Regions from separate parts of the Paenibacillus sp. FSL R7-269 genome, predicted to be linked through region 1. Evidence: a T-box and tRNA genes for the amino acid it is inferred to sense, from the RefSeq annotation. Region 1 holds a T-box; the other holds one or more tRNA genes.

Region 1 (5,865 bases):
AATTCTGGGCGAGGTGCTCACTTCCTCCAGTCTTCCGGCCCAGAATGTGCCGCGGAAGCCCTCCAGCACATCCTCGTCCTCCAGCATGAAGGCCATATACTGCCTCAGCACCTCAAGGACCATCATTGCTCCGGCTGCATTCTGCAGCTGGTGTTCGCCTTTCATGGCAATGTCCAGCTCAAGCCCCCGGAACGGCCCGTTGAAGGTGAAGTGCTGGCAGCCGTCTCTCAGTTCAACTCCGCTATAGCTGAAATCTTCTCCCGCTAAATAGAGTGTCGAACGGGTAGCCGCCGCCTTGGCCTTCAATACAGCTACAGCTTCGGGCTGGCTCACACAGCTGACTACAGGAACGCCCGGCTTAATAATCCCGGCCTTCTCGCCGGCAATTAGCGTAAGCGTATCTCCCAGCACATCGGTATGGTCATGTCCCACATTAGTAATGACCGACACAACCGGAGTGACGATATTCGTTACATCCAGCCTTCCCCCAAGCCCCGTCTCCCATACGACTACATCGGGATAACAGACTTCGCCGTAATAGAGAATCGCAAGCGCCGTCGCCACCTCGAACATGGTCGGTGAGCCCAGCTCAGTGCCCGCAATCTCCCGGGCCAGCGGACGCAGCTGATTGGCAAGCGCAAGCAGCGTCTCCTCAGGAATATCCGTCCCGTTGTACTGGAACCGGTTCGTGAACTTCGTGATATAAGGAGAGGTAAAGGTCCCCACCGAATATCCGCTCTGAATAAGGGCCGAGGTCAAAAAGGCGCAGGTTGAGCCCTTGCCGTTCGTCCCGGCCACATGAATGAACTTAAGCTTCCGGTGCGGATGTCCCAGCTTCTCCATTAGAAGCTCTATCCGCTCCAGACCCGGCCGGATTCCAAAAGGAATCAGACTGTTGATCCAGTCTACCGCTTCTGTATAAGAATTTAAGGGAGCGGCAGCGCCGCTCCAGGTGATCTCTTCCATGTCTGTTATCCTCTCAGCTCTGCAATACGGGCCAGCACTTTCTCGCGTCTGTCGGAATAATCCGCCTGCTTCGCCCGTTCCTCTTCGATAACTTTCGCCGGAGCTTTGGCCACAAAACCCTGATTACTGAGCTTCTTCTCCACACGCTCCACTTCGCTGTTCAAGGTCTGAACTTCTTTTTCGAGACGGATAATCTCCTGATCGATATCGATCAGACCGGACAGCGGCAGAAGCAGCTCCGCTCCGGTAACCACGGCGGACATCATTTTATCCGGCGTCTGCGGCGCAAGACCTGCTTCGAACGAAGAGGTGTTGCAGAAGCGCCCGATGTAATTGTCATTGCGGGAAATAATGTCCAGGGTGTCCTGGCTGCCGGCCTTGATGATCAGCTCAACCTTCTTGCTCATTGGCGCATTCACTTCCGCACGGATACCGCGAACAGCCCGGATGATATCCATCAGCAGGTTCATCTCTGATACCGCCTGCGGATTCTCAAGCGCCGCATCGTACTTCGGCCATTCTGCCAAGGTGATGGATTCGCCCTGATGCGGCAGATGCTGCCAGATTTCCTCCGTAATGAAAGGCATGAACGGGTGAATCAGGCGCAATGTGCGGTCCAGTACATAAGCCAGAACAGACTGTGTCTTGGCCTTGGCAGCTGCGTCCGCTCCGTACAGCGAGAGCTTGGCAAATTCGATATACCAGTCGCACAGATCATCCCAGATGAAATTGTAGAGCAGGCGTCCGGTCTCGCCGAACTCGTACGAGTCAATTAGACGCGTAATATCGCGGGAAGTTTCGTTCAGGCGGTGCAGAATCCAGCGGTCTGCTGTGCCAAGCTCTCCTGTAATGTCAATATCTTCAAAGGATACGCCTTCCAGATTCATCAGCGCGAACCGGGAGGCATTCCAGATCTTGTTGGCAAAATTGCGCGCCTGCTCTACCTTTTCCATACGGAACCGCAGATCCTGGCCCGCTGTACTGCCGGTAGTAATCATATAGCGCATGGCGTCAGCGCCGTACTGCTCGATAACATCCAGCGGATCGATACCGTTGCCCAGAGACTTGGACATCTTGCGTCCTTCGGCATCGCGTACGAGTCCGTGCATCAGCACATCGGAGAACGGCTTCTGGCCTGTGAATTCCATGGCTGAGAAAATCATCCGCGCTACCCAGAAGTAGATGATATCGTATCCGGTAACCAGTACGTTGTTCGGATAGTAACGCTGATAGTCACTGCTCTCCCCGTCAGGCCAGCCTAAGGTAGCAAACGGCCAGAGGTTGGAGCTGAACCAGGTATCCAGAACATCTTCATCCTGCTTCAGGTCGGACAGCCCGCTGATGCGGCGCGCTTCTTCTTCATCATGTGCAACTACAAGCTCCCCGGTAGATTCGGAGTACCAGGCCGGAATCCGGTGACCCCACCACAATTGGCGGGAGATACACCAGTCGCGGACATTCTCAATCCAGTTCAGGTACGTCTTCTCGAAGCGGTCCGGCACGAAGTGGACCCCGTCACCGTCCTTCTGTGCAGCGATAGCTGCTTCTGCCAGCGGCTGCATTTTGACGAACCACTGGGTGGACAGATAAGGCTCTACAACAGCCCCCGAACGCTCACTGTGCCCAACCTGATGTACGTGATCCTCAATGGAGATCAGCACGCCTTGCTCCTTCAGGTCAGCTACGATGGCCTTACGGCAGTCGCTGCGGTCCATTCCCTGGTAAGCGCCCGCTTCCTCGTTCATCACTCCGCCTTCATCCATTACGTTGATCTGCGGAAGGTTATGGCGGACTCCCATCTCGAAGTCGTTCGGATCATGCGCCGGTGTAATCTTAACCGCACCGCTGCCGAACTCCTTATCTACGTAATCATCAGCAATAACCGGAATCTCTCTGCCTATTATCGGCAGGACCAGCGCCTGGCCAATCAGATGCTTGTAACGGTCATCTTCCGGGTGTACTGCTACGGCTGTATCGCCCAGCATCGTCTCAGGCCGTGTGGTAGCCACCGTGATATGGCCGCTGCCATCCTTAAGCGGATAACGCAGATGGTACAGATGCCCGTTCACTTCCTTGTATTCAACCTCGATATCCGAGAGCGCTGTACGGGCAGCCGGGTCCCAGTTAATAATCCGCTTGCCGCGATAGATCAGGCCCTTCTGGTACAGCTCCACAAATACCTTACTTACCGCCTTCTTCATTCCATCATCAAAGGTGAAGCGTTCGCGGGAGTAATCGAGGGACAGGCCCATCTTGGCCCACTGGTCATGAATGGTCTGGGCATACTGGTCTTTCCAGTCCCATACCTGCTCCAGGAACTTCTCGCGTCCCAGATCATGGCGGGAAATTCCCTGCTGGCGCAGCTTCTGCTCTACCTTGGTCTGCGTAGCAATCCCTGCATGGTCCGTACCCGGCAGCCACAGGGTATCATATCCCTGCATCCGCTTGGTACGGATCAGCACATCCTGAAGCGTGAAATCCAGCGCGTGTCCGATATGCAGCATTCCTGTTACATTCGGCGGCGGAATCACGATGCTGTAAGGCTCCGCATCCGGCCGCTTGCCGGCTTCGAAGAAGCCCTTCTCCATCCAGTACGCATACCATTTCTTCTCTGCCGCTCCCGGATCATATGTAGTCGGCATGTCGCTCTGCTTGTGATTAGCTGAAGCGGTAGCTTCTACCGCTTCCTGCCCGTTCGGCAGCTCTGCTGCTGCATTGTTGTTATCAGCCATTGTGAACCCTCCACTGTTAAATGTATTGAGTAGCTAGCGGTTTCTGAGAATACAAAAAGGCCCTTCGTCTCAAAGGACGAAAGGCCATTCTTTCGCGGTACCACCTTTGTTTCGCGCCAACAAAAAATAAACCACTGCCTTAAGTTCCCTTGCAGGTTCCTAAAGCTTAGCGCGACACTCATGCAGGGTAACGGCTGCAACCGGCCGCATCCTAACCGGTCTTCATGATGAAGACAAGCTCAGAAGGGCAACTCCGGGGCGACTTCGGGGGCTGCATCCTGCGGGAATTCACACCAATGATAATCCCGCTCTCTGAAGGGCTGACCGCCTACTCTTCCCGTTCCCAGTCTTTAAGCTAGTTATTACTTAGTTCAATAATACATTCAGTGTTATCCCTAGTCAACCAGCATATACACAAAGGGCGCGCAGCAGACGAACCTTGGCGCTTACTCCCCGCTCCAGATCACTTGAACCACATTGAAGCCCTGATTGCTGCCTGTTCCGGGAGCGCCATCCAGCGTAACGGAGAATGTGCTTCCGGCATCAATAATCGAGAAGGCTGAGGCTGAGACTTCCTCGGACTTGGAGGTAGCTCCTTTTTGTACAAAATAGTCCTTATACGTATTGCCGAGCGTCTCCAGACTCTGCTTCGTACGGTAGCTGAAGGTCGCAGACGGCTTGCCGGTCGCCGAGCCTTCGATCAGATCATATATCTTCGCGTCCGCCGGAAGCGGGAAGTCCGCCGGCAGGCTCTTCGGGCGCTTCACAGAATCCGCTGGTGTTCCTGCGGACGAGCCTCCGGAGGAGACAGCCGGAGCAGCCGCATCACCGATGATGACCCGGCTGGTTGCAGCATCATAAGTGACAGCGGTGTTCAGTGCTTCGCCGATAGAGCGTACAGGCAGATAAGTGATGCCGTTGTAGGTAATCGGGGCGAGGGTTTTGCCGTTGCCGTCTTTTGGCGTGTATGCCTGACCATTCACGACGATCCCGATTTTGTTGTTCAGGAGCGCCTTGATCTCCTGCAGATTGCTGGCGGCGTAGACACCGGCCGAGACTGTGAGCGTCAAGCTTAGTGCGGCCGCAGTGGCTGCCACTTTTCTCTTCATGTGAGTGATCATCCTTCCAGAAGTGGTGTACCAGCGCATAGCTGCCTGAATGTGTAATGTATGTAGGCCGGTAGTGACTATTACCCCCGGCTGAACGGTTTGTAAACCAGAAGCGGAGATCTTATATACAGACCGCATAATAAAAATCACTTCATCGCTTCACAAAGAAACAGGAACAGCCCCATCCGTAAGGAAAGGGCTGTTCCTGTTAAGCCTGAATTCTCCGCGCATCATCAATCTCAAGGGATGTATAATACCTGTCCCTCTTCTACAACCTGGCCGGACAGCCGGTTATACATGGTCAGCTCCCGGGTGCTTAGCTGGTATTTCTCGGCTATGGTATCCAGCGTCTCTTCCCGCTGCACGATGCAGAGCCTTACCTTCCGGAACAGCTCCGTTCCGCCCATGCCGCCGATGAACCGGCTCTTCCACGCTGTATCATTGCCGGGCTCAGGGACAGCCTCCGCTACAGAGTCAATATCGCCCGCGAGCAGTTCCTCCTGCTCTCTGTTGGCGCGGCTTGCGCTGAGCAGCGAAGAGAAGGTGAGCGGCTCCTGCTCGGCGGCTCCCGGTTCTTTTTTGCTGCCAAGGGCAACCTTGAGATCCTGCTTCTCTTCCGGGGGAGCCAGAGATTCCGCAGACAGGAAGACCTCATTGTCTGTGGCCTGGATCTCCTCTGCCGCCTCCCCTTCTTCGTTCCCGGCAAACAGCGCAGCAGCATCATTGGCAGCGGAGGTTAGCACCGGCTCAGGCTGCGTTGCGGCATGAAGCTTCGCATTGCCCCAATGATCCACTGTGTTCAAGACGGCGCTGCCTGCCGAAGAAGCCGTATCCAGGCTATGGGTCCTTGCTCTGGGTTCCTTGTCCTTCAGGGGTGTGGAGAGATAGGCAGCGGGCTGGGTGTACGCAGCGTCTTCCGCATACAGCGGCTCAGCTGCAGCCTCAGCCGGATCAGCAGAGCTCTGATCTTCTTCAGAGCCCTCGGACGCCCCCTCGCCATAGGTCCAAAGCGAATTCTCATACAGGGTATCATTCTCCGGACTGCGTAATTTCTCCTC
Region 2 (5,865 bases), on a different contig from region 1:
AGGTATTCGCCAAGACGCTTAAACCTCGAAATCTCATTACTCATGAGCTGGGCCTCCTTTCAGCATTACAATTGACTCACAGCTGCTTTAAATACTCACACACTCTCGCATATAGCGTGGGGTAGATCCCCGGGTAGGTCACCGCCTGCGGCAGCTCGCTGAAGCTTCGAAGCTCCGCCATTTCGTACGGGGGCAAAGTTCCGAACCTTTTGACATCTGCATAATACAACATCCCGTAGCTCTCTGCCAGCTCATCACTGCTGACCGAATAGATGCATAGCGGATGTAGCTCATATTCTTCAGCACCTGTCTCTTCGTAGAGCTCTCTTACCGCAGCTTCTCCGGGACTCTCACCTGCCTCAATATGCCCGCCCGCAAACCCCCACGTGGACCGCTCACGGTGCCGCACCAGCACCCAATCCTCCCCTTGCTTCATAAAAATCACTACATATGTAAGACTCACCTCAGGGCACTCCGCTTCATACAACGTTACGATTATGACTTTACTCCACCTTTTTTGTTGGTTAGAATCTTCCATACAGCTGCAATTATTGTAGTATTATATGGATGGGGTGTCGTGGGTTTTTGTCACTTTTTTCATTGCCCGCAGAGTAACCCGCACGATCAACGCTAGGATCATCCATCTGAGGACAGCCTATTCTTCGTCTTCTTCCTCCGCACTGCATATTCCTATAAACGGAACACATAATCCCGTATCTGGACAAAACCCCGGGTTATCGGCACATAATAATTTGGTGAAATCAGGACTTCGTTGGCTTAGGAATTTGAAATAGCAGACAATCTCATGATTGCGGACAGGCAAACTGTTCAATTGGAAAGAGATCGGAACCTTCGTGTTTACATGCCTATAAAACAAACCGTTCTTGGTAAATGGAGGCGGATACGCAATAGCCGGTAAAGTCGGAATAATGTCATGGATGTTGATAATACGAAAACTATTTTTTACCGTTCGGTTGAATGGGGAAGTGAAGTCCGGGTCTCCGACCCGTGGACTGCCGTACGTATATGCGGCAATATTCTGAAATCGTGTGTTTGCCGAAATATCGAAGGCAGCTAACACGGCTAATGCTCCACCCAAACTGTGGCCTGCAACCCACAGCATTTTGGCTGCGGAAAGCTTGTTCAATGCTCCTATCAGCTCATTTCTTGCCGATTGATAGATGCGAGTGAATCCGCGATGGGTGTTACCGGCATTTCTGACGAAGGGGTAGGGTACTTGATATAAATCCTGATCCGACTCATTGTCCTTGAATGTTCGGGTTCCTCTAAAAACTATCACGATATTATCCTTCGACTCCGCGATATAACCGAATACTTCCTCCTCCGGCTCCTCGACACCGGCAAGAGCGCGAATGGTGAAGCGAAGCAAATAGCCTTTAGGCAATACCAGCTTATCGTGCTCAAATTGCTGATAAGACTGCGCGATCATGGCCGCAAGCAAGATTGCCTGTTCATTGTTGAACATACCTGAACGCTTCATATAGGTAACTCCTTCCTTGCATTCAATTCTCAGGCGGACAGACTTTCAACAACCTTCAAACGGAAAACACATGCTGGTATCAGGACAAAATCCCGGATTATCTTCGCATAATGATTTGGCAAAAAGAGGGTTTTTGCGGCTCAGGTTTTTAAAATAGCAGGCAATTGAGTCATTGCGCGGCACATCGTTCCATTGAAAAGTGATCGGGATCTTCGTTTTTACATGCCGATAGATTAAACCTTTCTTTGTAAATGGAGGCAGATACCTTCGGGCGGGGAAAGTGGGGAATGAATCATGAACGTTGACGATTCGCGCACTGTGTGTGACCGTCCTGTTAAAGCGGGAAACGAAGTCAGGGTCTCCGATGCGTGGACTACCGTATGTATAGACAAATGGATGCTTGAATCGGGTGTTTACCGCAATATCCAAAGCGGCCAGCGTGGCCAAAGCTCCGCCGTAGTTGTGACCGGTAACATACAACTTTTTTGTTGTGGCAAGCTTATTTAATTCCCGGATGATTTGGTTTCGGGTTGATCGATACAGGCAGGTAAAGCCGCGCGACGTTCTCCCACCGTTTCGGACGAATGGATACGGGATCAAAAAGATATCATAGGAGGCAAGAAGATCTGCCGGATACGAAGCGTATCCTCTGAACGCAACAACGATTTGATCCGGCGACTCAGCAATAAATCCGAATACAAGCTCTGTAGGATTCTCAACGTCGGCAAAAGCGCGGATCGTAAAACGAAGTTTGAAGCCTTTGGGCAAAACCAGCTTTCCCTCGAAAAAGAACGGGTACGTCTGATAGCTAATCGCTGAGAGAAATATGGCTGTTTTGCTGTCAAAAACAGGCGGCTTGTATCCGAAACCCATCTTATCATTTCCTTTCCGCTTTTTGGGCTTATTCATCTTCGTTTTTCTCTCATATTCATCTCCTATTACTGTTCCTGGCCCTCGATTATTAATATGTAACTCATCCCTAAATGATGACGTCGCCAGCTGGCAAGGTAGTTGAGAAAGCTTTTATAAGAATGGAATTTACGGTACCAAATAGGCGCCAATTTCAAATTAGGCACGTTTTAAAAGTTCCATAAAAAGCAAAAAAGCCTTGAATCTCAAGGCTTTCTGCGTATAGGACGGATGGGGTTCGAACCCATGACCCCTACCCTGTCAAGATAGTGCTCTCCCGCTGAGCTACCGTCCTGCAACGAGATTTATAATAACACAGGACGTGAGGAAATGGCAAGATATTTTTATGATATGAATGAAAGTGCTTTGCCCTTGTTAAATTTTCACTGCAACGGTGTTAATTTCGCAATATTTCCGCCAGGAACTCCAGCGTATCCATTGCTTTTTTCAACATCGGTTCATTCATGGTCAGCACCTCCCAGTTTGGTTGTTCAACACCCTTCAGGAATAATAACCAGTTAATCAGTCCGCCAGTTAATGGAACGGCCTGCTCCTCGAGCTTTGTTAATTCCATCACATGAATTTCCAGATCGTTATTCAACTGAATCCCGGTGTGATCTTCACGAAGGTGAAACACATTATGATGACGGTCATTAGGGAGACAGGAGTAGTTCAGTATATTGATCGTCACACACTTCTTCAATTGACTGTAGTCGTCGCCTTTTTGAATTTGGTGGTAATACATCTCGCTCCAGTAGAAAAGTGTCCGCTTCTCCATATTGTATGGATTGAACAGCTGCATTTCGATGTTGATCCGTTTGCCCTCAGCCGTCTTGGCCTTGATGTCCAGAATTGACTGTTTCTCCGCTGGAGCATCCTTATCTGTGTACGGATTCATTAGGGCGTGTCTTAAAACTAGATATTGCTTGCAACACATAACCGTAGCATAATTTTACAAGGACGCAATGACGAGGAGCTTGTAAAAGATGCGAAGACGCCACGAAATCAAAGACCAGATTTTTAAGCTTTGCCTTTCTCGCTTCCGCGATGATTCTGTTGAAGTAGCTTCATTCCCGAGGGGGACGCAATACCAAATAGCGGGGTTCGCCGGCCTCCATAAAGGTACTGTTGAGGAAAGCCAGCCTTTTGTGCCCCATATATTTCTATTTTGTCCCCAAAGCTCAAAGAAAAATACAAGCACATCCTTTATCTTCAGCCCTCTCCATTGCGCAATATATTTGAGAGGAACGAATCATCTAAGTTACTTAGCTCTCACAATAAATAGGACATGTTGATATGTTGATAGATTCGAGGTTGCCACCAAGCAGAGTCCCCCTCTTTGTGAAGACTTGTTGAAGCAGTCCTGAATTGATGTTAACTTCCTCCCCTGTATTCTATATAATAGAGGCAGCTTACACACGGAAAGGACTGAACTATGCGCAGATATCAATAGTTGTACCTCACCAAGACCATATATATTTAATGGAGGTAACTTATTGATGATTACAGAATTACAAACCGAGAGATTAGTATTAAGACAAATGCGCACCGCCGATTCAACCAGTCTCTTCTCGATCTGGTCCGATCCTGAAGTCACCCGGTTTATGAATATCAGCAGCTTCACGGATGAGTGTCAGGCCGTAGAGATGATTGAGCTGCTTGATAATCTAGCCACCGAGAATCAGGCGATCCGCTATTCCATCATGGAAGCAGAATCCGGCCGGATTATCGGCTCCTGTGGTTTCAATACACTGGACTATGACAATGCCAAGGCAGAGATCGGTTATGACCTTAGCCGCGAGTGCTGGGGAAAAGGATATGTGCCTGAAGCCCTTCGCGCGCTAATAGATTATGCGTTTGATACACTGGGCTTCAATAGAATAGAAGCAAAGGCCCAGCCTGCTAATATCAATTCTATTAAAGTACTGCAGAAATTAAACTTCTCGCTGGAAGGAACACTGAGACAGTGCGAGCAGTCCAAAGGAGCCTTCATTGATCTGTGTATGTATTCCAAGTTAGCTACTGATTAGGATAATCTGAATAAAGGCTGGCCCTAGGCGCTTCAGAATGAACAGCGCAGGTCAGCCTTATTTGATGTACCGTTAAAGAATCTACTCCTCGCTTCTCAGCCTGGAAAAGACCGCAAACCCCCATAAAAAATAAAGCTACCACTGGGGCAGCTCCACTAATATAATATCCGATTCGAATGTCTTTACGTATTTGAGAATTTCTTTATAGCCCTTCTCTGACAGAAAACACTTTTGTTCGACTCCTCTGTGGTCTTCCCCAAAATAAGCAATATGAAACGTCTTATCCAACTGGATAATGTTAGAAACCTGAATTAACGTGTTTCTATCTGCTAGAACGAAATTATATCCTGAACTGGCCAGGGTATTAAGCCAATATTTCAGCGTACCTACTGTATAAAAGGTCTGATCGTACGTATGGACAATGATCCGATAGATAGTCCGTTCAAATTCCATAAAAGTTATTTTTTCAATATCTAGCGAGAATACACCAGTGTTTCCCTCTGTGTCTCTAGTAACAGATATAGTGCTCAAAGGGATCAACTCCAATGTTATTTAAGTAGCTCTTCAGGAACCTCTGGTTGGTTAATGTACAGGACACTGGCTGTAACCAACACAAGAATTGCCGCCATAGCAGATAAACCAGAAGCAAGTTTGTACACTGCTTTACGTTGCAAGGATTTCATCATTAAGTATTCACCTCCCTTCTAGCGATAATCAGACTGAGGGATTGTGCCAAAAAGCTGGCCGCGATAACAGATGATCCTGCAACGATATTGGCAGCGACAAGCAGTAACGCCACAATTCTCAGCTTAGGCCAATGCCGCCTGGGAATCCGGGTTTGTCGTTCAATCCCAATGGGCGCCAGCCATAGAACCACTAACAGACTAGCTGCATTCATTAGCATAACGTAAAAGGAGCTAACCTCCACAAAGGACAGGACTGTGAACAAGCTTACCGTAAACAAGACACAGGCTATACCGGATCTGAGATGGGCCCCGCCGGACACTTGACGCAATAAGGCAAAGGAGATCAAAATCTGCAAAGCTTCACTTGTCCTCCCCGTCCAAATAGATACTAACAGTGTCAACGCAATTATAAACACCACATTAAGCACCACACTGATAGCAAACTTCAGGACAGCATAGGATGCCGGGTGCTCTGGAACGATATTTTTAATCGTAAGTGCCAGCTTGGCGGACATGGATTCAAGCATCTTCCCGCTCCTTCCGGGTAGAGTAGTAAAGAAGGAATGCAGACATCACTAGAAAAATCAAAACATTTAGCAGAATGTCATTATAGTAGAGCAGGACGGAAACACCTATCACGAAACCGAAAATCAGCACTGACAGCAGAATATCTTCTAATTTAAACCGAAGCTTATCGAGATCGAACGTGAAGCCCTTGCCTTTACGGTAAATATAGCTA

What was found. The T-box of region 1 lies ahead of C162_RS24895 (valine--tRNA ligase). A T-box ahead of a tRNA ligase gene usually reads a tRNA of that ligase, here a tRNA-Val.
Region 2: it encodes a tRNA-Val, which carries the amino acid that the T-box ahead of C162_RS24895 (valine--tRNA ligase) is inferred to sense. The anticodon was not compared.

The regions. Positions count from the first base shown of each region.
Region 1 covers NZ_ASPS01000057.1:13,842-19,706, reverse strand. The annotation lists gene C162_RS24900 (bifunctional folylpolyglutamate synthase/dihydrofolate synthase) at 1-966, opposite strand, end outside; gene C162_RS24895 (valine--tRNA ligase) at 972-3,608, opposite strand; T-box leader at 3,768-4,052, opposite strand; gene C162_RS34615 (stalk domain-containing protein) at 4,145-4,807, opposite strand; gene C162_RS24885 (LysM peptidoglycan-binding domain-containing protein) at 5,047-5,865, opposite strand, start outside.
Region 2 covers NZ_ASPS01000027.1:56,682-62,546, forward strand. The annotation lists gene C162_RS13705 (helix-turn-helix transcriptional regulator) at 1-44, opposite strand, end outside; gene C162_RS13710 (NUDIX hydrolase) at 77-463, opposite strand; gene C162_RS13715 (lipase family protein) at 656-1,501, opposite strand; gene C162_RS13720 (lipase family protein) at 1,547-2,374, opposite strand; tRNA gene C162_RS13725 (tRNA-Val) at 2,634-2,705, opposite strand; partial or broken gene C162_RS13730 (Rpn family recombination-promoting nuclease/putative transposase) at 2,823-3,311, opposite strand; gene C162_RS13735 (GNAT family N-acetyltransferase) at 3,910-4,440, shown strand; gene C162_RS13740 (LytTR family transcriptional regulator DNA-binding domain-containing protein) at 4,576-4,971, opposite strand; gene C162_RS35390 (cyclic lactone autoinducer peptide) at 4,989-5,126, opposite strand; gene C162_RS13745 (accessory gene regulator ArgB-like protein) at 5,126-5,653, opposite strand; gene C162_RS13750 (hypothetical protein) at 5,646-5,865, opposite strand, start outside.